Regions from separate parts of the Actinomyces wuliandei genome, predicted to be linked through region 1. Evidence: riboswitches for the same ligand, from Rfam matches in the RefSeq annotation. Region 1 holds a riboswitch; the other holds the start of a gene.
What was found. A riboswitch is a leader RNA that binds a small molecule or an ion and turns the genes downstream of it on or off. The one in region 1 is predicted to bind S-adenosylmethionine.

Region 1 (14,712 bases):
CCCGCCCGCAGCCCGGTCAGCGGTCTGGTCGCTGTCCTGGCTGGCGGCCGGATCGACGTCCGACCCGTCGTCGCCAGGGGCGCCCGTGCCGCTGTCGTCCCTGCCGGTGTCACGCCCGGCGCTCGTGGCGTCGTCCTTCTCGGTGCTCATCTCGCGTTACCTCTCGTGCCCGACGCCGTCGTGGCAGCGGATGCACGACACCGTCTCACCCTTGTGGGCCGAACTGTTGGTGGCCTGGTCGACAAAGTCGCCATGGCAGTGGAGGCAGGCAGCCTCGGTGATGTTGCGGTTGTGCTCACGGATCTGGATGTTTTCCGGGTAGTTGTCCAGCGTGAACCGCAGCGAGTGCCAGAGACCGTTGTCGGCCTCGTTGATGTAGGTGTAGACCAGGTTGTCGTGGGGGGCGTGGCATGAGTGGCAGGTGGCCACGTCGTGGTGGCTGCCCCTCTGCCACGCCTCGTACTGCTCGTCCATGGCGTGGCAGTTGGCGCAGTTCTCCGGGTTGTCGCCCAGGTAGCCCGTCACCCCGGAGTAGTGGACCGTGAAGCCGGCCAAGCCCAGGAACACCCCCAGCATCGCGGCCAGGGCGATCCTGGTCCAGCCGGTGAAGGCGCCGGTGAGAGCGCGCCACGTCGATCTGATGCGACGCATCATGTGGCACCCCCTTGCGCTCTGTGACACCTACTCCGGCCCCCGATGCTGCCGTTGTGGCGGTCAGGTCCGAGCATGCTATGTCACATATAGGATAGCACAGAGTGTCATCAAACAGGGGGCTGGGTGCCCCGCCCCGTCGTCTGCCCGCGCCGTCAGCATGGCCCACTACCGGCTCGGGCACTTTTCACTTGTTCCGGGACGGCGGGGCCGCAGACGAGAGACCGGGTGGCGCGCCCCGGCCAGGACGCGGGCGAAAGACCAGGTGAAGACCAGGTGACGCAGGTGGCGCGCCCCGGCCAGGACGCGGACCGCCCGCTATGGTGCGGTTGTGACAGACAGCCTCCCACCTCCAGGCCACCAGGGTGGTCCGGGCCTGCGGGGACCAGCAGCGACTGCCGCAGGAGCGGCAGAGGCGCTGGCACCGGCAGGGTCGGCCGCCTCGCCGACTGCATCGCCAGCTGAGTCGACGCCAGCGGCTGCCGTGCGTCCCCGTCCCGCCTCAGCGCCGGTCTACCCGGCAGGCTCGGCCAAGCTCTCAGCCACAGAGGCCCGTAGCTGGGGGCTTGATGACGTCCTGGACGCCCTCTTCTTCGCTGCCGCGGCCCTGGCCGCCCTGTGGCTTGCCTGGCTCCTGCTCGGCTCCGGCTGGCACCTGGAGCCGTGGGCTGCCCTCAACGTCGTCCTCTTCTGGGTGGTGCTGGCCTACCTCGCCCTGCCGCGCCTGCACCAGGTGCTCACCTGGCTCTACGTCCCCGAGTACTTCATCGGGCGGACCCGCACCGCCGACGGCCTGCTGGGTGACCCGGTCAACCTTGCCCTCCAGGGCCACGAGGAGGACATCCACGAGGCCATGACAGCGGCGGGGTGGGTACGGGCCGACCCTATATCCCTGCGCACCTCGTGGAACATCGTCGTCTCCTCCCTGCTGCGCCGCTCCTACCCCGCCGCCCCGGTCTCCGACCTGCTGCTCTTCGGGCGCAAGCAGGACTTCGCCTACCAGAAGGAGGTTGAGGGCAACCCGGCCCAGCGCCACCACATCCGCTTCTGGCACGCCCCCAGCGGATGGGTCATGCCCGGGGGGCGCCGCGTGGAGTGGCTGGCGGCGGCCACCTACGACCGCTCCGTGGGGCTGTCCACCCTCACTCTCCAGGTGACTCACAAGATCGACGCCAACATCGACGTCGAGCGCAACTACGTCGTCGACGACGTGCTGTGGGCCAACCAGGCGGCGGAGCTGTCGGTGTGGCCGGACTTCTTCACCGCCTACCATGACAAGAACGGCGGCGGGGACCGGGTCGTCACCGACGGTGACCTCTATGTCCTCGACCTCAATGAGGTGGTACCAGGGCTGCGTGGCAGCAGCGAGCTGGCTGAGGCCCGGCAGGCCGAGGCGGCCCAGCGGCGCAGGCGGCCGCCCGAGCTGGTGGTCGCCGTGGTCCTGCTGGTCCTGGTGACAGTGGTCAACGTGCTCAGGCTGGTCACCTCAGGTGTCGTGGGGACGCTGGCTGACGGCCTGGAAGGGGCAGGTGTGGCCGACGAACGAGGGGCCGTGCTGACGGTCGCAGTCACGGTCACGGTCATTCTTATGGCGGCTGTGGCGGGTCTGGGGGCGGCTACCTGGTTCGGGCACCCGCGTGGACGGATCGCACTCATGGTGTTCCTGACCCTCCACATCATCAACACCATGACCCAGGTGTCGGCCGTGGGTGAGCGTCAGGCCGGATGGGGGCTGGTCGTCTCGGCGTCCCTGAGCGTCCTGGCGCTGCTGGCCATGTCCGCGCGGTCCTGCCACGAGTGGGAGCGGGCGCGCAAGACGGAGCGTCTGCGCCTGCGCGAGGCGTAACCTGTGCAGGGGCGGTGACTGCTCCCGCCGTGCCCTTGCCCCCGGGACTGCCCCGGTTGTCTCCCGTCCAGCAGCACCACCGTGAGTGATCCCGTGCCCTGTGCTGCGCGCCGGGTGAGCGGCTCACAGCGGAAGACCAGCGGTTTGCTGCACATCTTCAGACGGACCACGTCGTGTCCCCGGGTAAGTGCTGCCCGTAATAGCGCCAGAAACTGCCGGGCTTGGGAGGAAGCTGCTGGGCAAGTGCGGTCTGAGAGAAGTCGAAGATGTGCAATCCGATCTGTGCGGCACGTCTTCGGGCGGAGCAGCGTGAGCGGGGTGGCGAGACAGGGGCAGGATGCTGCGGTTTAGCCTGAAGTTGCCGGACTGAGGATGTGCAGCAGGCGTTGGGAGCGCAGCGGGAGCCTGCGTGGGAAGGGAGGCAGAGCCTGGGGGATGCGCCGGGGAGGCACTAGCCTGGGACCATGAGTGAGTTCCCAGCGGGTACCCGAGGAAGGCACGTCGACACCTCCCGCGCGGTGGACGGCCCCACCCGGCCCGCCGACGTGTCCAGACCGGGTACCGACCGTGCGTCCCGCCCGCAGGGCACGACTGCTGAGCACGTTCGTTTTGGTGTGCCCTTCAACGGCGTCCTCCCCGTCTGGCACGACGACGCCACCATCAGCTGGCACCGTCCGGTGGATGGTACTGACCTGGCTGGTGTCCTGGGCCTGGGGCTGGTGGAGACGGAGCCCGGTCCGACCTCGACCCCGCCGGGCTGGGTCGAGCACGTGGAGACCGGAACCCTGACACACGGCGGGCGGCTCCTGCACCTCAGAGCGGCCTCTCCCTCGGGCCGCCGTGCCGTCAACAACCCTGGTTCGGGAATGCCGGTAGCCCTCGGGGAGCCGCTGAGCGTCGAGCAGGCCATGGAGGGCGACTTTGACCTGGTGGGCTTTGGCATCCACGTCGGTCGCTGCATGCTGCGGGCAGCCCGTGACGGCGGGATCCTGGTCTTCGCCCTGCGTGCTCCCAGGGACCCCGAGCCGCACCACCTGCTGTCCGTTCCCGCTGAGGCTGACGACCGCGCGGTGATGACCTTCCACCTGGGCACGTTGCTGGACATGGAGGGCGGGGCGTGGGAGAAGGCGACTCGTTCGGGGGAGATGACGTTGCTGGACCTGACCGTCCCCTACTCCGACCTGGTGGCCGACCTTGGCCGGGAGGGCCAGGGGGGACAGGGAGGAGAGGAGAGGCTCGACGCGGACAAGGTGCTGGAGATGGCCCAGCCTGCTGTGCAGTGCCTGCTCAGGCCGGGATTCCCCTTCGCCCTGGGCGCCTCCATCCTCCTGCCTGAGGGCTGAGCACTGCTACGTGGGCAGTCGCCCGCGAGGGCGACACCAGCCCGCAGACGGTGAGCGCCCCTGTGTGGGTGGGGCTCCGGCCTGGCGCCTGCCGGGACTGCTGCCACGAGACCCGCCCCTGTGCTGCGGGCGGGACAGTCATCAAGTCCCGTAAAACCTCCGTTTCCGGCATCATAGGGGGTATGCGTGATCTCTCTGTCCCCACCGTTCCCTCACGATCCGTCCAGACGCGTATGGCCCAGGAGACCGTCGAGCGCCAGGCTGCAGCGGGGGCTGCCGCCTGCCTCCCGGAGGGCGTTGGTGCTCCGTCGGTCCTGAGGCGACGGTTGAGGGAGGCTGTGGAGGCGCTCGGCCCGGAGCTGGTCGCGCTGTCCCACGACATCCACGAGCATCCTGAGACCGGCTACCAGGAGTACCACGCTGTTGCGGCTGTGGCCGACCTTCTGCGTCGTCACGACCTGGAGCCCCAGGTTGGCGTCTACGGCATGGACACGGCACTGAGGGCGCAAGCGGGGCGGACGGGCGCCTGTGCCCCGACGATCGCGATCCTGTGTGAGTACGATGCCCTGCCCGGCATCGGTCACGGCTGCGGCCACAACGTCATGTGCGCCAGCTCAGTGGGCGCGTTCCTCGCGCTGGCGACCCTGGACCGGGAGGGTCAGGAGGGGCAGGAGCGGTCGGGTCTGCTGCCGGGGTGCGTCGTGCTGCAGACCACCCCGGCGGAGGAGAACTCGACCGCCAAGGAGGTCCTGGCCACCCGAGGCATGTTGGACGGCGTCGGTGCCGCTGTCCAGACCCACTCTTACGCCGCCGACGTCACACGTCAGACCTGGCTGGGGGTGCGGCGCCTGAGCGTCGTGTTCCACGGGGTACCTGCCCACGCCTCCTCCCAGCCGTTCATGGGGCGTAACGCGCTGGACGCTGCCACCCTGGCCCTCACCGGGTTCGGTCTGCTGCGCCAGCACATGCTGCCCATGGACCGCCTCCACGCCGTGGTGGTGGACGGCGGCGAGGTCGCCAACGTCATCCCGGAGCGCGCTGAGCTGGCCGTCATGGTGCGCTCGAAGTACCCCGAGACTCTCAAGGAGATCGTCACCCGGGTGGAGGAGGTGCTGTACGGGGCGGCGCTCATGACCGGTACGGGCGTGGAGATCAGCACCGACCCGTTCACCAACGAGATGCCGGTGCGTGACAACGTCCCGCTCCTGGAGTCGTGGGTGCGCTCCCAGCGCGAGCGGGGCCGTGACCCTCTGCCTGCTGGTGTGCTCAGCGAGACGATTGCCGCTGGGACGGACTTTGGCAACATCTCCCAGCGTGTGCCCGGGATCCACCCGCTTGTCAAGGTGACCGAGGGGCCTGACGTCGCGCTTCACACACGTCAGATGGCGGAGGCTGCTGCCTCGCCCGCCGGGGACGCGGCTGTGGTGGACGGGGCCTATGGGCTGGCTGCAGTGTCCCTGGACTGGCTGTGCGACGCCGGTTTGCGCGAGGCGGTCCAAGCAGACTTCGAGGCCAGCGGCGGTGTCGTGGACGTGGAGGGGTTCTGGGCGAGGTAGGTGGCGGGCCAGCGGGGAACGCTGGTCCCGGTCAGGTAGAGGTCCTGGTGGTGAGTACGCCCTGGTCTGCTGGTCGGGAGTGCCTCCCTGGTTCTGCCTGGACGCCTCCCCCCCCCCCCCAGTAGTTGCACATCTTCGTGCGGATGCGGGAGGTCAGGCAGGTGGGACGGCCGAGGAGACCGCAGGATGCCCATACGCTGGAACTTGGAGGCGGGGGTGAAGATGTGCAGACTCAGGCGTGGTGCACATCTTCACGTTGGTTTGCCTACGCCCAGCTGAACGGCGGCCCGGGACGTCGCGGACCATGGCCTAGGCGGTGAGCAGAGGGCGGGTGAAGATGTGCAGGTCCGGGGGAGCTCTGGGTGCCTGGTCGAGGGCGGATTCCGGGCGTACCCCGGTACGGAGCAGTGGGAGCGACTGGGGTCACAGTCGACAGACGCTGGGGGTCCTAGGAGGGGTAAGAGGCTCGAGGCCTGCTACGCCGGCCAGCGCGGCCCGCACCAGGCCAACAACCTGTTCCCGGCCTGCCATCACGTGCTCGTAGGCCATCCTTAGTGGGATGATCCCGCGGGCAAGCAGTGCCTGGTCCCGCTCGTGGTCGATGCGGATCTGCGTGGGTGTGTGGTGGTACCCGAACCCGTCGGTCTCCACGTCGAGCACCTCCTCCACCAGGAGGTCCAGCTCGCCCACACCATCAATGACCACACCTGCGCGAACCCGCATCCCGGCCTCGCGCAGGTAGGTACGCGCTATCGTCTCCAGGATGGAGCGCGCGTGGGCATCGCCCTGGGTGAGCAGGCGGCGGGCGTGTGCTGCGCGCTGGCCCGTGAGCAGGTCCCTCACCTGGTCAACGGTGACATGTTGCTGGTTCAGTGCTGAGTCAAGGATGGCCAGGGAGTCCAGGTCCTCCACGTCCGGGCACATCAGTGCCCTGGCCACGGTCTCTACCGGGGTGACTACCGGGAGGCCCTCCACCGTGGCCGGTGTCAGGTGCCGCTCCCGGTGGATGCGTACGGCCCGCGTCGGACGGGAGCGGGTGCTGCGGATCCCGTGGTTGTGCCGTAGCGCCAGGTGGGTGCGTACGGGGGCGTCACGTGTTGGGTAGCCGTAGACCCGGGCCGCGCTCACACAGGTCAGGTAGCCCCGGAATCGGCGGGCTGCTACCGCGCGACGGTCGGCGCCGGGCAGCTGGTAGAAGCTGCGCGCGGAGCGGATGAGGAGACCCAGATCGGCAGCAGCGCGCAGTGCTGCCAGGTCGGTGGCCGAGTGCGGGATCTCGTCAAGGTAGGCGGCTCCCCCGGCCTGTGTGATGGTGGCGATCACAGGGTGCGAGGTGAGGTCGATGGGCTTGCCCTGCGTGGGTTGAGAAGTCACTTTCATAGTGTTTAAGACGATTTGATCGTGTTTCAAATTGTTCTAAGCGTCTGTGGATACCTCCGTTCTCTCCCCTGTGTTGCACATCTTCGCAGCCTCAGCCCTGGGGCTGGTGGCAGACAGCCTTGCAGTCCTGCGGTCCGTGCTACCGGAGACGTCGCGACGTGGTCTGATGATGTGCAGCAGCTTCCTCGCTGCACATCATCAGACCACGAGTGGGGCCAGGAGGCCCGGAAGTCTGCGACTGGTACACTCCTTGCGGGTCCTGGGGCGGCCGAAGATGTGCAGCAGGGAGGTTGGCCAGGCGACGACCGGCAGACATAAGGGCACGGGAGACAATGAAGTCATGACTGTCTCAAGCACACCTGTTGCCCTTCCGCCACCCCAGACTGACGGCCTGTACCAGGTCATGCTGGTCTGCACCGGCAATATCTGCCGTTCCGCCATGGCAAGGGTGGTGCTGTGCGACCGCCTCGCTGCAGTAGGGGTGGCCAAGGGGCCGGGTGGCGGAGGCGCGGCCCTGCCCGCCCCCTCCGACCGGTTGCCTGGCTCCGGCCGACCGGGCCCGTCCCGGTCGGCCGCCTCCCCGCACACTGACTCGTGGCGGGCACCCGTGGCCGGGACCAGTGTCGTGCTCCTGTCGGCAGGCATCTCCGACGAGGAGCGCGGCAACCCTATTGACCCCCGGGCGCGGCGCGTGCTGACCGAGGCGGGCTACACCAGCCCGGAGGCCTCCGAGGCCATCGCGACCCACCGTGCCCGCCGCATCAGCGACGCTGAGATCACAGGCAGCGACCTCCTCCTGGCCATGACCGCCCACCACTGGCGTGAGCTGCGGCGCCGGGGTGAGCGCCTGGGCGCCGACCTCTCGCGTGTGATGATGTACCGGGCGTTGGATCCTGAGGTGTCGCTTGACCACTCGGGCGCGTCGCCGGTACCCGGTACCGCCGCGGTCCCGGAGGTGGTACCGGACCTTCCTGATCCCTGGTACGGGTCCGTGGAGGACTTTGCCGACACTCTCCAGGTGGTTGAGCGTGTCAGCGACGGGCTGGCTGCACGGCTGCGGTCCTGGACCTGAGGCTGCCGGGCGCTCAGCCCAGCCGGGCGTGCAGCCACTCGGTGACGGAGGCCAGGTACTGTGCCCGGGCGGCGGGCCGGGACAGCGCCAGGTCGTGGACTCCCTCGGGGATCTGGCAGACCGTCACGTCCGGTCCCAGGAAGGGTGCGCGTGCCAGCATCTGCTCCACTGACAGCACGATGTCGCTGCGCTGGGCCTCCTCGACCGTCGGTGGTATCCGCCCGGTGGTCGTCGAGCAGCACAGCAGGACAGGCTCCTGGATGCCCGGGCCGTGGTGTACCTCGCGGTGCAGACGGCGGACCGCTGTCAGGAAGCCGGCGCGTGCCGGGAAGGACACTGCTGGCTTGAGGGCCAGGTCCCAGTCCCAGGTTCCCTCCCAGCGCTGGTGCAGAGCACGTACGTAGATGTCGACGGCGCCGGGCCCGTACCCCGCGCTGCGGGGGTCGGGGATGACCCGGTCGGGGTCGTGACGGGACAGGAGGTCCACGAAGGCGGTTCCGTAGGAGCGCATGAACGCGGAGGCCTGGAGGTCCAGCCAGGGCGAGTTGAGGACCACGGCCTGCACTGTGGCCGGGTGGTCGGCCGCCCAGATGACTGCCTGCAGGCCACCGGTGGAGTGCCCGTTGAGGACCACGGTGTCGTGCCTGTGCTCGGAGCGGATGATGTGCAGCGCCCTGGCGATCTCCTCGTCGTGGACGCGGAGGTCGCGCACGCTGTGGGGGTGTGGGTGCCCGGCCCCGGCCCGGGCGCAGGAGCGCAGCTCAAGGGCGTAGAACTCGTAGCCCGCCTCCAGGTAGGTCTGGGCCAGGTGGGTCTGGAAGAAGTAGTCGCTGTGGCCGTGGATGTAGAGCACGGCCTTGGCGTGTCGCGGCGCGCCCTCCTGCCCGGCCTGGTGCTGGTGGACCAGGACGGCGTGGTGGGCGCCGGGCGCCTTCCGGGGTGACTCCTGGACAGGGACGCGCCGGGCCACCCACGGGTCTCCCAGGATGTCAGGTGTGACACTCTCAGCGAGGGAGTCGGCGGCGGACGAGGACGGTTCGGGACTCATAGCGTGATCCAAGCACAGTCCTCGACGTGCGGAGGCGTCGCGGGGGGTGTGCCCGCTTGCGGGATGTCCTTCTGCGGGCGGGCGCAGGGCAGCGGCCGCCTGGGGAGGGTCGAGTGGCAGGGAGGGCCAGGCGTCTGGTTCTGCGCACGGCAGTGCCCAGGCGGGGAGGGCGCCGCCGAGGAGCCACACCCTGCCGTAGAGGCCGGACGTGCAGTGCCCAGGCGGGGAGGGCGCAGCCTGGTCGTGGGGCGGACGTGTGCGCCGTGGCATGGGTGCGGGAGCCCTGAGGGTGTCAGCTTGCCCTCGGGGTCCGGGGTGCGTAACGTATGACCGACCATCCAGAGCAGCCGAGAGACCTGGCTCGCTGACGTTGCAGCAACCCCCTTCGCGGTGCGGGTGCTTCCGCCAGGACCGATGGAGGTAGGTAGTGAGCGGACCAGCTGTGAGCCCCCCGGACGACAGGTCAGCCCACCGGAAGGGGTCTGGTGGCTCCAGCCAGGCTGGGAGGCGTGGTGGGCAGACAGCCCCCGGCCCCCGGGAGGCTGCAGGTGCGTCCCTGTCCTCTGTGTCTTCAACCCCCGGGGAGGACGCCCCGGCGTCGCCCGACCCGATGATCTCGCTGAAGGACGTCCGCAAGGTCTACCGCCTGCGTGCAGGGGTGGAGGTGCGTGCCCTGGACGGGCTGAGCCTCGACGTCGCCCCCGGGACCATCCACGGCATCGTCGGGACCTCCGGGGCGGGCAAGTCCACGCTGGTGCGCTGCCTGACCTCCTTGGAGCGTCCCACTGAGGGACGTATCCGTGTCGCCGGGCAGGACATGACCTCCCTGTCCGCCCGCCAGCTGCGTGAGGCCCGCCGTCGCATCGGGATGGTTTTCCAGCACGCCAACCTCCTGGACCAGCGCACCACGGCGCAGAACATCGCCTACCCCCTGGCCCTGGCGGGTGTGCCCAGGGGGCAGCGCCGCCAGACTGTTGAGCGCATGCTTGAGCTCGTGGGGCTGGCTGACCGGGGTGCCTCCTACCCGGCTCAGCTCTCCGGCGGCCAGAAGCAACGCGTCGGTATCGCCCGGGCGCTGGCCGACGACCCCGACGTCCTGCTGTGCGACGAGCCCACCTCCGCCCTGGACCCGGAGACCACGCGCTCTATCCTGGGGCTCATCAGGGACGTGCGTGACGCCCTGGGCCTGACCGTCATCATCATCACCCACGAGATGAGCGTGGTCCGCCAGGTCTGTGACGCGGTGAGCCTGCTGGAGGCGGGCCGGGTCGTGGAGGGCGGCCGCCTGGAGGACGTCGTGCTGGACACATCCTCCCGGCTCTCCCGTGAGGTGGTTCCTCTCCCCGCCGTCCCTGAGGCTGCTCGCGCCTCCGGGGACGCGGTCCTTGACGTGTGCGTCACGGCGCACCCGGGCGAGCCGGCGGCGGTCGCCCTGATGTCGATGGTCGCCGAGCTGGGCGGGGACATCGCCTCCGGGGTCTTTGAGACGGTCGGCGCGGCCCAGATCGGCCGTCTGGCCGTGACCGTTCCCGCTGCCCAGGCGTCGCGCTGTGTCACCGCGTTGCGCCAGGCCGGTATTACTGCGGAGGTACGAGCGTGAGTCTTCTTGTGGGTGTCTCTGCTGCCGCGCACGGCTCCACGCAGGCGGCCCTGGGTGTGCTGGGCCCTGCGGTCCTGGCCGCCAGCAGACAGGACCAGACGTGGCAGAACAACCCGGTGTTCGAGCGCAGGCTCCTCAGTGCGGTCACCGAGACGATGCAGATGACCCTTGTCTCAGGGTTCCTGACAGTCGTCCTGGGGCTGCTCCTGGGACTGGCGCTGGTGACGACGGGCACGCGTGGCCAGCACCGCAACCGTCCTCTCTACGAGGTCCTCTCCTTCGTGGTCAACGTCGGGCGCTCCATGCCCTTCATCATCCTCATGGTCGCTATCGCCTCCCTGACGCGGCTGATCGTGGGCACCTCCCTGGGCTGGCAGGCCGTCTGCGTCCCGCTGACCATCGGGGCGATCCCCTTCTACGCGCGCCTGGTGGAGACGGCGGTCAACAACGTGGACCACGGCAAGGTTGAGGCGGCTCTCATGATGGGGGCCTCCGGGACCCAGATCACCTGGGGGGTGCTGGTCCGAGAGGCGCTGCCCACCCTCATCCAGTCGGCCACGGTGACCCTGATCGCCCTCCTGGGCTACACCGCCATGGCGGGCACCATCGGGGGCGGGGGGCTGGGGGACCTTGCCATCCAGTACGGCTACAACCGCAGCATGTCCGACGTCATGGTCGTCTCCGTCGTCCTGATCCTGCTGATCGTCGCTGCCATCCAGCTGGTTGGCGACATGCTCAGCCGGCTGGTGGACCACCGCTGAGGAACCACCAGCCGGAGGAACGGCGAGCCGTCTGGGGCCTGGGCCGCTGCCGGGGGCTGACGCCCCACTCACGGCAGTGACCGCCCGGCACCCCGGTACGGCACCCGACCTCGGCGGCGGTCGGCCTGTGCGGGCGACTGCCTACCTGACACCCTGCAGCTGCCGTGGCCAGGGCCTTGTCGGCCTGGGACCCACGGCTCGCACCCGAAAGGACCTCTCACATGTCTTCCATTTCTCCTGTCTCCCCCGGGCGCCGCGTGGGGACGGCTCCGGACACGTCGCCCGGCCTGACCCGTCGTGCCTTCTCCACCGGGCTCGTCGTGGCTGTCGGGGCGACCCTGGCCGCCTGCGGCAGCAGCTCGGGGCCGGTCCCCGGTACCGAGGAGCAGGGCGACGACGTCGTCATCTCGGTCGGGGCCACGCCCGTCCCCCACGTGCAGATCCTGCAGTACGTCCAGGACAACCTGGTGGAGGGCAGTGGCATCAGCCTGGACATCGTGGAGATCAACGACTACCAGACGCCGAACACCTCCCTCAACGATGGCGACCTGGCCGCCAACTTCTACCAGACCCCCAACTTCCTGGAGCAGCAGATTGACGAGAAGGGGTACGACTTCGTCAGTATCGCCGACGTCCACATCGAGCCCCTGGGCCTGTACTCCTCTGAGCACACCTCGGTGGACGACCTCCCCGAGGGAGGGCTCATCCTGCTCAACAGCGACCCTGCCAACACAGCCCGCGGGCTGCAGCTGCTGGCCGACAACGGGCTCATCGAGCTGGACGACTCCGTCGAGATGCCCGGCGTCAACGACGTCACCTCCAACCCGAAGAACTTCGAGTTCGAGACCGTGGACGGGGCGCAGACGGCCGCCTCGATGCCTGACGCCGCCGCTGCGGTCATCAACGGCAACTACGCGATCGACGCGGGCCTGAGCCCTAACGAGGACTCGCTGCTCCTGGAGACGGCCGAGGGCAGCCCGCACGTCAACCAGCTCGTCGTGCGTGCTGGGGACCGGGAGGAGCCGAGCCTCCAGAAGCTCGCCGAGCTCCTTAACCACGATGACGTGCGCGCCTTCATTGAGGAGAACTGGAGCGACGGCTCCGTGCTGCCCGCCTTCTGAGAGGGTTCCAGGAGGCTTCAGCTGCGTGGGGGCCGGGCCGCCACGGGCTGCTGCCCGTGGGCCGGGCTCCGGTGCCCTCTGCCGGGGAGCGGTCGCTGTGCGGCCCTCCCGGGCAGAGGGCACGTGCCTTGCTGCTGCTCTTGCTCCCCTGGCTGGCGTGCGGCCCTCCCGGGCAGGGAGGTGCGTCCCGCTTCATCGCCTCCGTCTCGACTGGAACGGTGCGGCCCTCCCGGGCAGGGAGGTGCGGCTGCGTACAGGTGTCGCTCGTGGGAGACGGGGCAGAGTCTCCGGCCCGTGGCCGGGGAGTCGGGCGTCGTGGTCCTGGCACTCCTGAGGTCCCGTGAGATGGTGGGGTCGTGGAGGAGCCGAGGGACCCTGCTGCCACCGTGGCAGGAAGAGCGGGGGCTCGCGTATGAGGCGCGTGCCCTGGGCATGGGGCCGTCCCCCCGCACTCGGTCGAGAATTGCTTTTGCATGCTCTCTCCTGAGCCTGCTGGGCTGGACCTCGTTGACCAGCGGCACCATAAGAGCCGCTTGCTCATCCGTGGTTGCCGTCGTTGCGAACAACGGCGAGCTGCGGTCTCAGGCGGCGTTCGTCCTGTTCGGAGTAGTCTTGTAGCCGTCCGCGCCCTGCGGGAAAGCGTTGGCCGGACCTAGTCCACGATCCCGTAGAGGCGGTCTCCGGCGTCGCCCAGGCCCGGCACGATGTAGGCGTGCTCGTTGAGGCTGTCGTCCACGGCTGCGGTCACCACGGTGACGTTGGCGCGCTGGCCGACCGCCGCCTCCAGGGTGGACACGCCCTCGGGGGCGGCGATGAGGCAGATGGCGGTGACATCGCGGGCGCCGCGCTCCAGCAGGTAGTCGATGGCTGCGACCAGGGTGTGCCCGGTGGCGAGCATCGGGTCGATGACGAAGCACTGGCGTCCCGACAGGTCCTCGGGCAGGCGGTTGGCGTAGGTCTCGACCTCAAGGGTGTCGTCGTCGCGCTTCATGCCCAGGAACCCGACCTCGGCTGTGGGCAGCAACCGGGTCATGCCCTCCAGCATGCCCAGGCCGGCGCGCAGGATCGGCACCACGATAGGGCGGGGGTCGGCCAGGCGGCGGCAGTGGGCCACGGCCACGGGGGTGGTGATGTCCACCTGCTCGGTGCGCACCTCCCGTGTGGCCTCGTAGGCCAGGAGGGTCACGAGCTCGTCTACCAATGGGCGGAAGACCGCCGAGGGCGTCCTGGCGCTACGCAGGACAGAGAGCTTGTGGTTGATGAGCGGGTGGTCGGCAACGAGCAGGCGCATGGGACCAGGGTACGGTCCCGGCCTGTGTCAGGCCTGGCAAGTGCTGCTGCGAGGGTGCTGGGCCGGCACAGCGAGGATGCTGCACATCTTCACTACGTCCTCCACCTGGGCGTGTACTGTGTCGCGCCAAGAAATGCTGAAATGATGCGGATCAGGTATGAGTGTGCAGGCTGCGTGGCATCCCAAGATGTGCGGCTGGTACCCCAGGAGGCTCGTACCTCACGGGGTGTCACGAGTCGTGCGTGTCGTCTCAGAAGACCTGGCAGTACCGGGGCACCTGGGAGGACGGTGGTGACTGCGCGCCACGATGGACGGTCCACCTCCAGGCTTGTACTGATCGGTACAAGTCCGCTAGGCTTGTCTGTACTGGTCGGTACAAGACAGTCTGGAGGAGCCTGGTTTGGAGAAGCGTGGTGTGATGTGGGTGCGAAGCCTTGTGCATGGGGCTGGCTCTTCTCGCCTGTCCTCCTGGGTGCGGTCGCCATCGTGGTGGTCGGCTTGGTCTTTCACCGCCTCACGGGAACCGTCTGCCCGACTCGCGTGGCAGTGACTGCCGCGACTGCCGCGCCGACGACGACGCATGGCAGAGTGTGAGGCCGTGGCAGATCGGATGCGGGTACGGGCGCAGCTGGCAGAGCTGTTCCGCGAACGAGGATTCGCGGCGACCTCACTGCCGGAGATCAGTGAGGCAACAGGGCTGGGAAAAGGAAGCCTCTACCACCTGTTTCCCGGCGGCAAGCAGCAGATGCTCACCGAGGTCGTCGCCGACGTCAACGACTGGTTCGAGCGGCACATCTTCTCGCCCTTGGAAGACCCGCGTCCCGGCCTGGGAGCAATGTTCGACGCTGTGAGTACCTATTTCGACTCAGGCCGGCGGCTCTGCCTCATAGGCCGTATCGGCCTCGAACCAGGGCTGGAGGGGCTCTCCGCAGCCCTTTCAGACTACTTCGCCAGGTGGCGCTCTGTGCTCAGCGCGGCACTGCTCAGCCTGGGCTACTCCGGTGACGATGGCGATGACTACGCCGAGCAGATTATCGTCAGCA
Region 2 (14,712 bases), 490 kb from region 1:
GACGACGTCGAACTCCGAGTAGCACAGGTGGGTGTGGACCTGGGTGGCCGGGGCGGCCCCGCCGGTGGCCAGGCGGAAGGACCCCACCGACCAGGCCAGGTACTCCTCCCGGTCGGCGCGGCGCAGGGGCAGGGTCTCGCGGATGGCCGGCTCGTCGACCTGAACGACCCCGATCCCGGCCGCCTCCAGGTCGGCTACCTCGGCGCGCAGGGCCAGGCCGAGCTGGTCGGCCACCTGGGAACGCGGCACGTCGTCGCGCACGAAGGACCAGGCCATGATGGTCACCGGGCCGGTGAGCATGCCCTTGAGCGGCCGCTCGGTCAGCGACTGCGCGTAGGAGGACCAGGCCACCGTCATCGGCGCGGGGCGCACCACGTCACCCCACAGGACGGAGGGACGGGTGCAGCGCGACCCGTAGGACTGGACCCACCCGTGCTCGGTGGTGGCAAAACCGTCCAGGAGCTCGGCGAAGTACTGGACCATGTCGTTGCGCTCGGCCTCGCCGTGGACCAGGACGTCCAGGCCGATCTCCTCCTGGAGACGCACTACCGAGGCGATCTCGGCGCGCATCGCCTCCTCGTAGGCGGCCTGGTCGAGCTCGCCGCGCCGGTAGGCGGCACGCGCCCGGCGGATCTGGGAGGTCTGGGGGAAGGAGCCGATAGTGGTCGTGGGCAGGACGGGCAGGCCCAGACGCGCCTGCTGGGCTACCTGACGCTCGGCGTAGGGGGCGCGGGTGCGGTCCGCCTCGGTGACCGCAGCCACCGCCTGACGGACCTCCGGCCGACTGACCCCCGGGTGGGCGGCACGCTCAGCCCGCAGACGGGCGTCCTCGGCCAGCTCGGCGGCCACCGCCTCACGCCCCTGTGCCAGCCCCCGGGCAAGCACCTGCACCTCACCCACCTTCTGGTCGGCGAAGGCCAGCCAGGAACGGATCTCCGGGTCAAGGGAGGTCTCCCGCTCGACGTCGTGAGGCACGTGCAGCAGCGAGGTGGAAGTGGTCACAGTCACCGGCGTGCCCGGGGGCAGGGCGTCACGCAGCCGCTCCAGGGTGGTCAGGGCGGCGTCCAGGTCAGTGCGCCAGATGTTGCGCCCGGAGACCACCCCGGCCGCCACAGCCTTCCCCTCCAGGGCCGCCAGGTCCGCTGGCGCTGGCAGGTCCCCGGCCACCAGGTCCAGGCCGACTGCGTCCACGGGCGTGGCTCCCAGGACGGGCAGGGCCTCGCCCAGGGAGCCGTAGGAGCCCGCCACCAGCAGGCGGGGCCGCTCCACGACCGCCCCCAGCCAGGTGTAGGCGTCACGAACGGCCTCCAGCACCCGGGTGCGCTCCACGGCCCAGGAGTCGCTGGCCAGGGCGGGCTCGTCGAGCTGGACCCACTGGGCGCCAGCCTCGTACAGGTCCATGAGGAGGTGGCCGTAGGCGTCGATGACGTCGCCCAGGCGGTCCAGGGGGGTGAAGCCGGGGGCGGCGTCGTCACTGGGCTTGGCCAGCAGCAGGTAGGTGACCGGGCCGACGACGACCGGGCGCGGGAGGGTGCCTGCGGCCACGGCCTCACGCACCTGGTCGGCGAGGCCGGTCGTGCCAGCGGCAGCCGAGCCGACATAGCGAATGGGGGTGTCCTGGTCGATCTCGGGGACCAGGTAGTGGTAGTTGGAGTCCAGCCACTTGGTCATCTCCAGGGCGGGTCGGTCTCCCTCCCCACGAGCCAGTGTGAAGTAGCCGTCCAGGTCCAGGCCGCCGTGCTCGTCGCGCAGGTCGCGGAAGCGGGCGGGGACCGCACCCAGGGCGGCGGTGACGTCGAGGACCTGGTCGTAGAGGGTGGAGTCGGCCGGGACGGCGGAGGGGGCGTCCAGGCCCAGGGCGGCCAGGCGGGTGCGGGTGGCCTGGCGCAGGCTGGCGGTGGCCTCACGCAGGTCCGCAGCGGTGGCAGTCCCCTTCCAGTAGGACTCCACGGCGCGCTTGAGCTCGCGGTCGGGGCCGATGCGTGGGTAGCCGAGGACAGTAGCCGCAGGCAGCGGGGCGGGTGCGGTGGGCTGGGTAGCAGAGGCGCTCATGAGGGTCTCCTTGCGGGGCGGGGTACGAACGAGGATGCGGTGGGCGGCGCCCGGTAGCGGGCAGGCGACGAGGACAGCGGCCCGGGGCAGGGGCGGCGCGGGAAGCGCGTCGGCAGGTGTGCCTCCCCGGGAGTCGCCGGGAGCGGTCTCCAGGGAGCCGGTGCGCAGAGCCGACCAGCGCAGTGCTCAGGGCGGGTCAGCAGCACTGTCTCAGTGCTGCCTGCCACTGTTCGGCACTGCTGGGGCTGCTCTCCTGGTTCCGGGCGTCCGGGCGCGGCGGCGTCAGGTCCTCGCCGCCCCGGGCATTCGGTCACCGGGGGCAGGCGTGGTTCGCGGCGCGAGCGCACCCGGGACGTCGGTGCTGGGTAGCCTGAGCAGCATCGCCTCTCCATCGGTCGTGGCGGAAGCACCCTGCCGGGGCGGGTTGCTGCGGCGTCACCGAGCCACGTCTCTCAGCCGCTCTGGATAGAAGGTCCGGACCGGACCTAACTGGACCGGGCAACCCTACCCCAGCCGCGCCGACCACGGAGCCGCGTCCGGACAGTGGACAGTGGTGGAGGGGTGACCGGTCAGCTGACGGGGCGGATCAGTGCAAGCGCGCCGCACGGGCCCGGTAGTAGACATAGGCAGCCGCGACAAGGACTGACAGCCCGGCAGCACCCCGGACGTGGGGGACAAAGTTCAACACCGGCAAGCCGTTCACCTCGGTAGGCCACGCCGTGTACACCCACGGGACCGACACCGGCACGTCAGCGACAAGGACGACAAGAGCGGCCCCGACGCACAGCAGGAACACACTACAGGCACCGAGAACAAGGCCGGCCACGACCAACGAGGCCGCCCGGAGGACAGAGGACATGAGCACCTCCTTGTCACCTCAGTGACATGACATGAGCGCCAACCGCCCTTCCATGGTAACACCGCAGCATCATTACCTCGGGCAGCCCCGACGGGCAGCCCCGGTTCCGTCTCTATGACAGGGAGACAGTCTGCGCTCATATACGTCTCGTCCCCCACGGTCGTCCCCACGACCCGGCTCTGCCCACCCAACAGCCCCCTCCCTACCAGGCAGAGGGGCGCCGGTCCCCGCCGGGAGTGGCGTTGAGGTAGGCCAGGTCCACCTCGTGCTGGGTCTCCAGGTCGGGCTCCTGCCCCCGGAAGATCCCTCCCAGGCGCAGGTGGGAGACGACGTCGAGCGCGGGCCGGGTCCGGTTGAAGGTGTAGAGGTGCACGCCGGGGGCACCGCCGTCGAGCACCTGGGTGGCCAGGCGCAGGGTGGCGTCGATCCCCGCCGCCACGGCCTGGGCACCCTCGGCCCGGCTCAGGGTGGCGCTCAGGTCGGCCGGGACCCGCACGCCGGTCAGCGACTCCAGGCGGGTCAGGCGGCGCAGGTCGGTCAGGGGGATGATGCCGGGAAGGACCGGCATGGTCACCCCGCTGTAGGAGGCGGCGCGCGACAGCGACAGGTAGTCCTGCGCGTCGTAGAAGACCTGGGTGATGGCCATGTCGGCACCCGCCTCCTGCTTGGCGGCCAGGACCTCCACCTCAGCCCCCAGGTCCTCGCAGGCGGGGTAGGCGGCCACGGCCACCTGCAGGTGCCGGGCGCCGTCACCGAAGTACTCGTCCTCGACCTCGCGGATCACGCGTACCAGGTCGCTGGCGTAGCGCAGCTCACCGGGGACGTCGCTCGCCCTGGTCCCGCGCGGAGGGTCGCCCCGCAGCGCCAGGAAGCGGCGCACCCCCAGGCCCAGGAAGAGGCGCACGATCTCCACCACGTCGCGCCTGCGGTAGCCGATGCACGTGAGGTGGGCCATGAGCGGCACCCGGCTGGTGGCCAGCACGTGGGTGACGACGTCCTCAGCCGGGTTGTGCTCCCGCACCGCACGCACCCCCGGGCCGCCGTCAGGGTCGGGCGCGAAGGTGGGCCGGTAGGTGACCGAGACGAAGTCGGGGAGCACCCCCAGCAGCCGGTCCAGCGCCCCCCACGTCTGCGAGGCGTGGACGCCGGGGCGGGGAGGGAAGAGCTCCAGGGACAACGAGGGCAGCCCCGCCGGGGCCGGCGCGGCACCGACGGCACCTGGGGACGCAGCCCGCTCGGGCGCGAAAGACCCCGCTGCGGGTAGGGGTGGCCCGGTCACGGGAGCCCGGTCTGCGTCATGCTGGTCCAGTCGGTCCAATCGGTCCATGGTGCGGTCCTCCATCGGTCCTGGCGGAAGCACCCGGAGTGGGTTGCTGCGGCGTCACGGAGCCAGGTCTCTCAGCCACTCTAGATGGAACAGCCCAAGGGTAGACGAGCCCTGCCAGCGCCGTCACCAGGTCCGGTATCCAGGACACGGCCAGGAGCGCCGCTGCCACGCGTGCTGCACATCTTCAGCGCCCACTTGCCAGTAGCAACGCGGCACCCTTGCAGGAACTCCGCGGATCCGCCTCACACTGGTGCGCTCCAGGCAACCGAAGATGTGCGCAGCAGGTCTTGCTGCACATCTTCAGCGTCTTTCACCGCCGCCTCAGGCATCAGCACACCCGCTTTCCGCATGGTGGCCTCACGGCCACGCACCCGACCTAGCCCAAGATGTGCAGCCACCCCTCGCGCCCCGCCCTGAGCCCGCCAGAGCAGCCACAGGCTCACGCTGGAAGCGCAATTCCCCAGGACGACCTCCGCGACCTGGTGACCCGCGCCAGCTTCTGGCCTAAGCTTGTAGGCATGAGCATGGTGCGTATCGACACCCCGCGCGGTGTCACCCTGGTGGGGTCCTTCGTCCGCCCCGGCGGCACCCCGCCGCAGGTCGGCGAGGACGGCCCGGGCGAGCCCGCCCGCCGGGAGGGCGTGGTGCTGCTGGCCCACGACTTCCTCGCGGACCGCCACGGGGAGCAGGGGCGCCTGGACCTGGTCTCGGCCAGCTACCAGAAGGCAGGCCTGGCCACCCTCAGCATCGACTTCTCCGGACTGGGTGAGTCCGACGACGACGTCATCACCCTGGCCAACGAGGCTGAGGACCTGCGGGCGGTGTCCGGCTGGCTGGCCGAGCGCGGCTACACCCGCCAGGCCATCCACGCCAACGGCTTCGGCGCGACCGCCGCCCTCCTGGCCCGGCCCGAGCAGGTACGCACCGCCGTCCTGGTGGGGGCCGTGGTCGGCCCCCAGTCAGTCCTGTGGGAGCAGGTCTTCTCCCCCCACCAGCTCGACGAGCTCGCCCGCCACGGCCTGACCCGCCTGGTGGACGACAACCCGAACCCGCGCCAGTGGAACGTGCTGAGCAAGGAGACCCTCGCCGACTTCTCTATGCAGGAGCCCCACATCACCATGGCGGAGGTCCCGTGGCCGGTCCTCATGATCTACGGGGCGCTGACCCACGAGATGCCTGACACTGCAGCAGACGCCCAGAAGGGCTTCCCCCTCCTGAAAGACGGCAGCCAGCTGGTGCAGGTGCGCAAGGACCACCCGCAGGAGGCCCAGGCGGAGGTGGCCCGTCTGGGTACCGAGTGGGTGACCCGGCACCTGCGCTGAGCCGCGCCCAGGCGGGCGGCTGGGCGTCAGCCAGGGCCTCGACCTGGGTCGCAATCCGCTGAGCCGCGCCCAGGCGGGCGGCTGCCTCCACCCTGCAGGCCCCGGGCGGCCCTGGCCCACCTGCCTCTCCAGGCTGCGGGGCTCCCCGACGGAGGACCCTGCCTCCGTGGTCCCACACCGTTGTCTAGGCCTCGCCCAGACGGACCACAACGGCCCGGTGGTCCGTCTGGGGCAGCGTGAGGACCTCGCCTGACTGCCCCGCCCAGGCGGAGGTGTCCACGAGGACATGGTCAATGGTCGCCCCCAGGAGCCTGGTCCCGGTGTGGGTGGGCCAGGTCGCCAGGCCACCGATGCCCGCCTGCTCCCCCGCGCTCGTGCAGCCGTGCAGGTCACGCAGCAGGGCGTGGTCGCGGGTGGCGTTGAAGTCGCCGACCATGACCAGCCCCTCGGGCGGGTCCTGGCACAGGGCGGCTACCGTGGTCAGCGAGGACCTCCACTCCCCCATGAGCCCCGGCACCGGCGGGTAGGTGTGCACCCCGGTGATGACAGGCCCCGACCCGTCCACAGGCTCCAGCACGACCATCCCACGCCCCGCGCCCGAGGCTCCCTCCGTCTGCCGGTAGGCCCCCAGGCGCTCGGAGACGAGGACCGTTGTGGCACGCACCGGGTCGACGCCGTGCTGCGCCCCTGAGTCGTCGTCGGCGCCGTCACCGTCCTCGTCGTTCCACCCGTAGGGCGGGCTGACTGCGGTGTAGACCGTCAGCTCCCCGACCGCGCCCCGCAGCAGCCCTGCCAGCTCCTCACCGTAGGCGGCTGTCGTCTCCGGCAGGACGACGACGTCGGCCTGCACGGCCCGGGCAGCCTCGGCCACGTCTCGCACGGGTGTGCCCTCCCGCTCAGTGTTGAGGGACATGACGGTGACGGCGGCCTTGTCCGAGGGGGAGTCCGAGGTATCAAGGGGTTGCAGGGACATGCCGCGCCCCAGGAGGACGCCTCCGTGGGCGAGGGCGACAAGGACAAGGACCAGCCCGAGGGCACCGGTGCGCAGTCCGGCACGGGACGAGGAGGGTGTCGGCACAGCGCGGGACCGGGCCATCCTGCGCCGCAGGAGGGCAGCGACCAGCAGGAGGAGGCCCGGGAGCCCCCACCCGAGCGTCACGAAGGTGCGCAGTGCCACGACCTGGGCGACAAGGGGCTGCATGGTCAGAGGAGGACGCAGGCTCACCAGCGCCACGGCTGCCGCGAGCCCGACCACGCCCCATCCCAGTGCCCGAAGGTAACGACTCATGCACGACATTCAACCAGAGCTCGTGAGAAAGTCCCGGCAGCGGGAGGACCACGCGCAGTGGCCGCGGTCTCACGGCCGCCCCAGGACAGCCCCTGGGCCAGCCGCCCCCGCCCGCCTTCCGCCTGAGCGCCCTGAGGCGGAAGGAGACGTGCTGGCCCACCTCAGACGCGGGCGCGGATACTCGCAGTGCATCAACCACGAGCCACGCGGGCCAGGAGCCGAGCACAGTCATCGGCCAGCTACTGGGCACGGCCCCTGTCCGCGTCACGGAGCCAAGCCATGGACAGCACACTGACCGACCTCATCACCGACGACCGTGTCGTCATCCGCCAGCGGGCCTGTGGCTGGCGCCAGGCCATCACGCTCGCCGCCGAGCCGCTGGTGGCCGACGGCTCCGTCTCACGTGCCTACGTCCGCTCCATGATCCGCTCCGTGGAGACATACGGCCCCTACATCGTCCTGGCCCCCCACACCGCCCTGGCCCACGCCCGCCCCGACGGCGAGGTCCACCGACAGGCCATGAGCCTGCTCACCCTGTCCGAGCCTGTGGTCTTCGGCCACGAGGACAACGACCCGGTGTCCCTCGTGTTCTGCCTGGCAGCCGTAGACAGCGCCTCCCACCTGGCAGCCCTGCAGCAGTTCGTGTCCCTGGTCACCGACGTCACACGGCTGAGGCTCCTGGTCGCAGCGAGAACCGTCACCGAGCTCCAGCAGGCCCTCCGCCACGGGCACGGCTCACCCACCACGGCAACGACAGCCACCGGCAGCCAACGACAAAGGAGTACCTGACATGGCACGTTCCGCCCGCACGGCCGACACACCCAGGAAGCCCGACATCTACTTCATCTGCGGGGCCGGCCTGGGCTCCAGCCTCGCCTGCCAGATGGAGGCCGAGGAGGTCCTCCGCCAGGCCGACCTGCCCGCCAACCTCCACCACGACGGAGTCTCCGGCCTGCCCGGTGTCCAGGCCGACATCATCGTCTCGGCGGAGAACTTCCGACCTGTGATCGAGAAGCACGGTCCCGACCCCTCGATCACCCTCGTGTTCCTTCACAACGTCGTGGACAAGGAGGAGATCCGCGACCGGCTCGTCCCCGTCGTCACAGCGTTTGTCACAACGTTGCGGGACGGCCGCCGTGACCAGGGCGCTCACAGGTCACCGGGTACCGGGCCGGGAACGGTCCTCTCCGAGGCCAGCACGTCCGCCACCCCGCCCTCCACGACCCAGGAGCCCCGGCCATGAGCGCCCTGGGCTGGGTCATCTCCAACATCTTGACCCAGGCCGGGATCGTCATCGCCCTCATCGCGATGCTCGGCCTGGTCCTGCAGGGCAAGGGGGTGGGTGCCACCGTCGTCGGCACCTTCAAGACCCTTCTGGGCTTCTACGTCCTGGCCGCCGGCTCGGCGATCCTGGTGGACACCCTGACCTACTTCGGGACCGTGTTCCAGGCAGCCTTCAACATGACCGGTGTGGTGCCCAGCATTGAGGCGGTCAACGGCTACGCCACCAACAACCTCCACCTGGGCGGCCAGATCGCCCTGGCCTTCCTGGGGATCTTTGTGGTCAACATCCTCCTGGCCCGCCTCACCCCGTGGAAGTACATCTTCCTCACCGGGCAGGCACTGCTGTGGATGGCCACCATGACCGTGGTCCTGGGGCACACCGCCGGGCTGCGCGGCTTCTGGCTCATCGCGGCCGCCAGCCTGGTGGGCGGGGCCTTCGCGGTGGGTATGCCCGCCGCCGCCCAGCCGGTCGTGCGACGGATCACCGGCAACGACGCCATCGCCCTGGGGCACTTCTGCACCATCGGCTACCTGGTCGAGGCCGGGGTGGCCTGGCTGGTGCGCAGGCGGGGCACGGACAGGCAGCCCTCCACCGAGGAGGTCACGCTGCCCCGCTCCCTGGAGTTCCTCCAGGACACCTACATGTCCCTGGCGGTGGTCATGGTACCGCTGTACCTCGTCACCGCCGCCTTCGCCGGCGCGGGTCCCGTGGCCGGACAGACCGGGGACATGAACCACATGGTGCACGCCTTCATCCAGGCGGTGCAGTTCGTGGTCGGCGTCTACATCCTCATGGCCGGCGTGCGCCTCCTGCTGGGAGAGATCGTCCCCGCCTTCCGGGGCATCTCCATGAGGCTGGTGCCCGACTCCAAGCCGGCCCTGGACTGCCCGGTCCTGTTCCCCTACGCGCCCAACGCCGTCGTCGTCGGCTTCATCACCACGACCGTCGGCACCGTCATCGCCATGCTCGCCCTGCCCGCCCTCGGCTTCGCCGTCATCGTGCCGGGCATGCTCACCAACTTCTTCGCCGGAGGCACGGCGGGGATCTTCGGCAACGCGGTGGGAGGCAGGAGGGGGGCGCTGGTGGGCGGGATCGTCCACGGGCTGTTCATCACCCTGCTCCCCGCCCTCCTGGTGACCACCTTCCTCAACCTGGGCTTCCCCAACCTGTCCGCCACCGACGTCGACACCATCATGGCGGGGCTGGTCTTCGCCTACGTCATCGGCCCGGTCATGCGGGCCTTCTGAGAGGAGGAGACCATGGGACTGGGAAAGAGACTGGGAAAGAGGTCGTGGGGGCGCGGGGACCGCAAGGGTCGTGTGCCCCTGGAGGAGCACGGGGTCGCGACGCCCGGTGAGGAAGGCGGTGCCGCCGGTACCGGCGGTGCCGCAGCAGCCCCGTCGCCGTCACCGCCAGTCCCGCCACAGCGCGAGGCCGAGCTGCGGGCCACCATTGCCTCGCTGACCGACCAGCTGGAGGCGCTGGGTGGGGCGGGACCCGCCCCAGCACAGGAGACAAGCGCCCTGTCCCAGGAGCCGAGGGGGCAGGACCAGGAGCCGACAGGGCCAGGCCAGGCAGTCGGCACCGGCCCGGGCAAGGGCCCGGCCGGCACCAGCGGGACTGACCAGCGCGTCACTGTCCTCAACGAGCTGGGTGCCGCCTGCGCCGAGCTGGGGGACGCCGAGGCTGCTGTCGCCCACTACGAGGCCTCCATGGCCCTGCACGAGCAGTTCGGTCCCGCCTACAGCGGGCTGCTCACCCTGTACAACAACATGCTCCGTCAGGCCGCCGCCCTCAAGGACGACGGCGGCGTCCGGCACTGGAGCTCCAAGATCGACGACCTGACGGCCCTGTCCAAGCGCGTCATGCGCTCACGGTACTGACCCGGTACTGAGCCAGCACTGGCCACGCGTCGGCGAGAGCGCCACCCCGGCACCGTCGGCTGGTGGCAGGCGGCTGCCGTCCGGGGAGGAGCCCGGAGGCAGCCGCCGGACCTGAGACCCCCGTGAAAGGACCCCCATGTACGTATCCATGACCCCGATGCTGGCCGAGGCGGCCGCCGTGGGCTACATGGTCGGCGCGTTCAACGCCCACAGCCTGGAGATGGTGCCACCCATCATCCGGGCGGCCCGCGACCTCGGCGCCCCGGTCATCGTCCAGACCTCTCCGGGCACCGCCCGGTACGTCGGCATGCGCAACCTGGTGGCCGTGTGCCGCTCCATGGCGGAGGACGAGGTCGTCGACGTCGCCCTCCACCTCGACCACGCCACCAGCCTGACCGACATCCGTGACGCCGTGGAGGCGGGCTACTCCTCGGTCATGTTCGACGGGTCCCTCATGACCGTGACCCGCAACGTGGCCACCTCACGCCGCGTCATCGACTACGCCCGCAGCCGCGGCGTCTCCGTGGAGGTGGAGATCGGCACCATCGGCGGGACCGAGGAGGGGGTGAGCAGCACCGGGGGCCTACGCACCCAGCCCCAGGAGGCCGTGTGGTTCCTGGAGCAGGTGGACGCCGACGCCCTGGCCGTGAGCATCGGCACCAGCCACGGCCAGTTCCGCTCCACCACCGACATCGACCTCGACCTGCTCGCCCGGATCCACCAGGTCGTGGACCTCCCCCTGGTCATCCACGGCGGCACCGGCGTGGACGAGACCGACTACCCCTCCCTGAGCGCCAACGGGGTGCGCAAGTTCAACGTCGGCACCGAGCTCCTCGTGGGCTGGACCCGCCAGGCCCAGGAGCAGTTCGCAGCCACCGAGGTCAGCACATCCCTGCGCCGCAGCATCGAGCCGTGCAACGACGTCGTCCGCGATATCGTCGCCCACAAGATCAGCCTGTTCCTGGGTGAGACCCGTGAGCCGCAGTGAGGCCAGTAAAGGCAGTAAAGCCAGCAAGGCCGGGGGCACGCTTATCCTCGTGGCAGGCCCCCCGGGCACCGGCAAGAGCTGGCTGGCCCGCCTGGTCCTGCGCCACCTGGAGGAGCACGTCCTGGCCTCGGGCCAGCGCTGCCAGCAGGTGTCGCTGGACCAGGTCAAGGAGCGGCTGTGGGACCGCCTCGGCTTCTCCGGGCCGCAGGAGAAGGCCCTGCTGGACCAGGAGGCGCTGAGGGAGTACGCGCGGGCTGTCGGGGCAGCCATGGGGCACAGTCGTGTGGTGGTCTCCGACTACCCTTTCAGCAGCAGGCAGCGCGGCCTGCTGTCACGCCTGTGCTGCCAGCACAGGTTCACCCCCCTGACCGTGCGTCTCGTGGCCGACGCCGACGTCCTCTACGAGCGCCAGCGGCGCCGTGACCTGGAGGCCTCCCGGCACCCGGGCCATCTGCTGACCTCCTACCGTCCGGGGCGGGTCCTGTCCGACCGGACCGAGGCCGACGCGCTGGTGTCCCGGGAGGAGCTGGCCCGCCGCTGTGCCGAGCGCGGCTACTCCTCCTTCACGCTCGGACAGACGCTGGAGGTCGATGTCAGCAACCTTGATGCCGTGAGCTACCCGGCCGTGCTGGCCTGGGTGGAGGAGCGGCTGAGGGGGTAGCGAGGCACGTGGCACGGTTCAACGACATCATCCCCATCCTGGAGGGCTCTCCCGGCCACCGCGTGCCTGCGGCCCGGATCGCGCGCCGCCTGGGTGTGTCCACACGCACCGTGCGCAGCTACGTCTCTGCCGCCAACCGCCGCTACGGCAACGTCGTGACCTCCACCAGGGCGGGCTACAGCCTGGACTCCGAGGCCTGGGAGCGCGCGGGAGCCACGGGGCGCCGCGCCTCCCGCCCGGGTGACGGGCCCGTTGAGCGGCTCGCCCACCTGCTGCGTCTGCTCATGACCACCAGTGGCGGCCTCAGCGTGTTCGGGCTGGCGGAGGAGCTCTGCGTCTCGGAGTCCACCATTGAGTCCGACCTGACCCGTGCCCGGGTGCTCCTTGCCCAGTCCGGCCTGCGCATCACCCGCACCGGTGAGACGGTCCGCATGGAGGGCGAGGAGGTGGCCCAGCGCCGCCTCATGCGCGGCCTCCTCACCGGGGCGGCGGTCAGCCACCGCCAGGTCATCGACATTGAGGAGGTGGCCCGCCAGCTGGACGAGCCCACGCTGCCCGGTCTCAGGCAGCGGATGATCTCGGTGCTCAGCGACGTCGACCTGGTGGTCAACGACCGCACGGCCGACGAGCTCGTGGCCCACATCGCCGTCATGGTGGAGCGCGTACGTGCCGGCCACACGATCACCTGGCTGTCCGGTGCCAGCGGCCAGGCGGTGCTTCGCCCCATGTCCCAGGCGGTGGGCAGGCTCGTGGAGGAGCAGTTCGGCATCCACCTGCCCGACCAGGAGATCACCTACCTGGCCCTGCTGCTCCTGGAGAAGGCGGCACCTGCCCACCCCGAGGAGCGGCCCCGGCCCGAGGTGCAGGTGTTCCTGGAGCCCCACTACGTCAGGCTCGTCTCCGACATCGTGAGCAGGGTCAACGACAACTACCTCATCGACCTCAGCGACGAGCGGTTCATCTCCTTCCTCGCCCTGCACGTGCGCCGCCTGGTCGACCGTGCCTACCAGCACAGGCCGGCCCCGCTCCCTGCCGGGCAGTCGGTGAAGAACACCCACCCGCTGGTCCACGAGCTCGCCGTGTTCATCGCCCACCAGGTCGAGCGCGGCACGGGGGTGGAGGTGGCCGAGGACGAAATCGGGTTCCTCGCCTTCCACGTGGGCGGACGCCTGCTATCCATGCACGAGCGTGACGACCAGGTGGACGTCACGCTGGTCCTCCCCCGCTACTACGACGCCGGGGACGTCTTCCGCCAGGCGGTGGAGCAGGTTCTGGCGGGCAGCGGCAGGGTGGGACGAGTGGTGGCCGACCTGGATGAGGTGGACGGGGCCGACGAGGCAGGCACGGGGAGTGCCGACGCCGGGGCCGGGTGGCCGGTCGGGGCAGCCGGGAGCGTGCGTGCACGAGGCACCGACCTGGTGGTCGTCGCTGGCACGGCCCGGCCGTTCTCCCGGCCCTTGGCACGCCCCCGACGACAGCAGCCCAGGCCTGTCGTGGTACGCACCGGGCTCCTGCCCTCTCACGAGGACCTGGAGCGGGTCCGCTCCGCAGTCGCCGACGTCGCCGCTGGTCGCAGGCGCCTTGAGGTGGCCTCCTGGCTGGCTGCTGTCATGGACCCGAGCCTGTTCCTGCGGGTCGAGGGCGGGGGCCAGCGCGACGACGTGCTGCCCCTCATGGCTCAGACCCTGGTCTCCCAGGCGACGGTGGGTGAGGGGTTCCTGGAGCAGGTCATGGAGCGTGAGCGGCTGTCGAGCACGGCCTTTCCCTCCGGGGCGGCCCTCCCCCACACCATCGAGATGACGGCCTCCAGGTCCGCCGTCATGGTGTGCCTGGCACGCCGCCCCGTGAACTGGGACGGGACCCCGGTGAGGCTGGTCGCCCTGCTGTGCCTGTCCGAGGACAGCCGCACCACCTTCGGCGACGTGTTCGACAACCTGGTCCACGCCCTCCTCGACAAGGAGGTGGTGACCCGCCTGGCCGCGTCCACCTCCTACGACGAGCTCATCCAGGCAGTGCTGGAGGTGGTGCAGGCCGGTCCCAGGCCGCGAGGTGCGTCGCCCCCGGAGCCATGACCCGCCACGGCCTGCTCCGACAGGAGGGACCGAAGGAAGCGTGGAGCACCTGGAAGGTCTGCCGGACCGGGGAGGACGGGGCAGTCCGGCGCGTCGGGTCCCTGGACCTGCTGGTCTCAGCCCGGATACAACAGTTCTCCTACGCGTCAGAGTGGCTGGAGCACGGCTTCGCGCTCGGCCGGGCGCAGCCTGGAGCAACTGCTTGACATGGACTGGGGGGCTGGCCCGGGGCGAGGTCCTGCGCCTGGTGACCCGGGTGGCGCAGGTGGCGCGCGGCACGTGGGACCGGGCGCCCAGGGGGCTTCGGCCTTGACGCCGGGACCGCCGCCGCCTGCCACCGTCGCGTTGAGGAGGACTGCGACTTCGGCGCCGTCCTGGACGGCAGCGACCCGAGGCTCACCAGCTGAGGTGTTTGACACGCCCGCCTGGCGGTGCGATCGCGGGCCAGTGGGGGCTGGCCGCGGGACCGGTTGCACGCTCACCTTTTCGGACAAGAGACGAGGACCGCGCGATTCCGCGGATCTCGGCCTAGGGTGTGACCGACGTCCGGCACTCCCATGTGCATCAAGGATCTCGTTGCACATGGGAGCCTTCCAGGCCCTTCCACCCAGTCTGGCGAAACGGTGTCATTCCGCTGATCCGCACAAGCACGGAGAAAGGTGAGCGTGCCGTTCGCTCCTAGGGCGCAGGCTGCCAGCCACAGGCACCAGGCCAGCGGCTGGCGTCATACCCGACCACGTCAGGTCATACCCCCGGCACGCAGGTAGGCGCGCCTGCGGCTGGTCGGCGGGGCAGTGGCCACGGCGTGCCCGTCAGCCACGAGCTTCCTGAGCACGGGTCTGAGCGCGCCCGTGCTCCTGCCCGTCGCCTGGGCGAGGTCGTGGACAGTCCGGGGCCGGGCCTCATCAAGCAGGGAGAGGACCTCTGCCCGCACCCCGGTCACCCTGCTCACGTCAGCGGCTCTGGCCGCGTCGC

Region 2: another riboswitch for S-adenosylmethionine. It lies ahead of CWS50_RS01455 (methylenetetrahydrofolate reductase); the one in region 1 lies ahead of CWS50_RS12245 (methionine ABC transporter ATP-binding protein).

Annotation. Positions count from the first base shown of each region.
Region 1 is NZ_CP025227.1:2,949,560-2,964,271, reverse strand. Features, by position in the region: gene CWS50_RS12285 (ammonia-forming cytochrome c nitrite reductase subunit c552) at 1-150, opposite strand, end outside; gene nrfH (cytochrome c nitrite reductase small subunit) at 157-654, opposite strand; gene CWS50_RS12275 (LssY C-terminal domain-containing protein) at 1,136-2,497, shown strand; gene CWS50_RS12270 (hypothetical protein) at 2,962-3,840, shown strand; gene CWS50_RS12265 (amidohydrolase) at 4,023-5,396, shown strand; gene CWS50_RS12260 (endonuclease domain-containing protein) at 5,820-6,770, opposite strand; gene CWS50_RS12255 (arsenate reductase/protein-tyrosine-phosphatase family protein) at 7,183-7,848, shown strand; gene CWS50_RS12250 (alpha/beta hydrolase) at 7,862-8,896, opposite strand; SAM riboswitch class I at 9,228-9,317, shown strand; gene CWS50_RS12245 (methionine ABC transporter ATP-binding protein) at 9,507-10,496, shown strand; gene CWS50_RS12240 (methionine ABC transporter permease) at 10,613-11,257, shown strand; gene CWS50_RS12235 (MetQ/NlpA family ABC transporter substrate-binding protein) at 11,479-12,378, shown strand; gene upp (uracil phosphoribosyltransferase) at 13,031-13,669, opposite strand; gene CWS50_RS12225 (TetR/AcrR family transcriptional regulator) at 14,250-14,712, shown strand, end outside.
Region 2 is NZ_CP025227.1:335,464-350,175, reverse strand. Features, by position in the region: gene metE (5-methyltetrahydropteroyltriglutamate--homocysteine S-methyltransferase) at 1-2,052, opposite strand, end outside; SAM riboswitch class I at 2,438-2,524, opposite strand; gene CWS50_RS01460 (hypothetical protein) at 2,639-2,911, opposite strand; gene CWS50_RS01455 (methylenetetrahydrofolate reductase) at 3,114-4,238, opposite strand; SAM riboswitch class I at 4,247-4,329, opposite strand; gene CWS50_RS01450 (alpha/beta fold hydrolase) at 4,757-5,560, shown strand; gene CWS50_RS01445 (endonuclease/exonuclease/phosphatase family protein) at 5,745-6,848, opposite strand; gene CWS50_RS01440 (PTS sugar transporter subunit IIA) at 7,128-7,637, shown strand; gene CWS50_RS01435 (PTS sugar transporter subunit IIB) at 7,639-8,091, shown strand; gene CWS50_RS01430 (PTS ascorbate transporter subunit IIC) at 8,088-9,380, shown strand; gene CWS50_RS01425 (tetratricopeptide repeat protein) at 9,393-10,016, shown strand; gene CWS50_RS01420 (class II fructose-bisphosphate aldolase) at 10,153-11,004, shown strand; gene CWS50_RS01415 (P-loop nucleotide/nucleoside kinase family protein) at 10,991-11,665, shown strand; gene CWS50_RS01410 (BglG family transcription antiterminator) at 11,674-13,737, shown strand; gene CWS50_RS01405 (ATP-binding protein) at 14,477-14,712, opposite strand, start outside.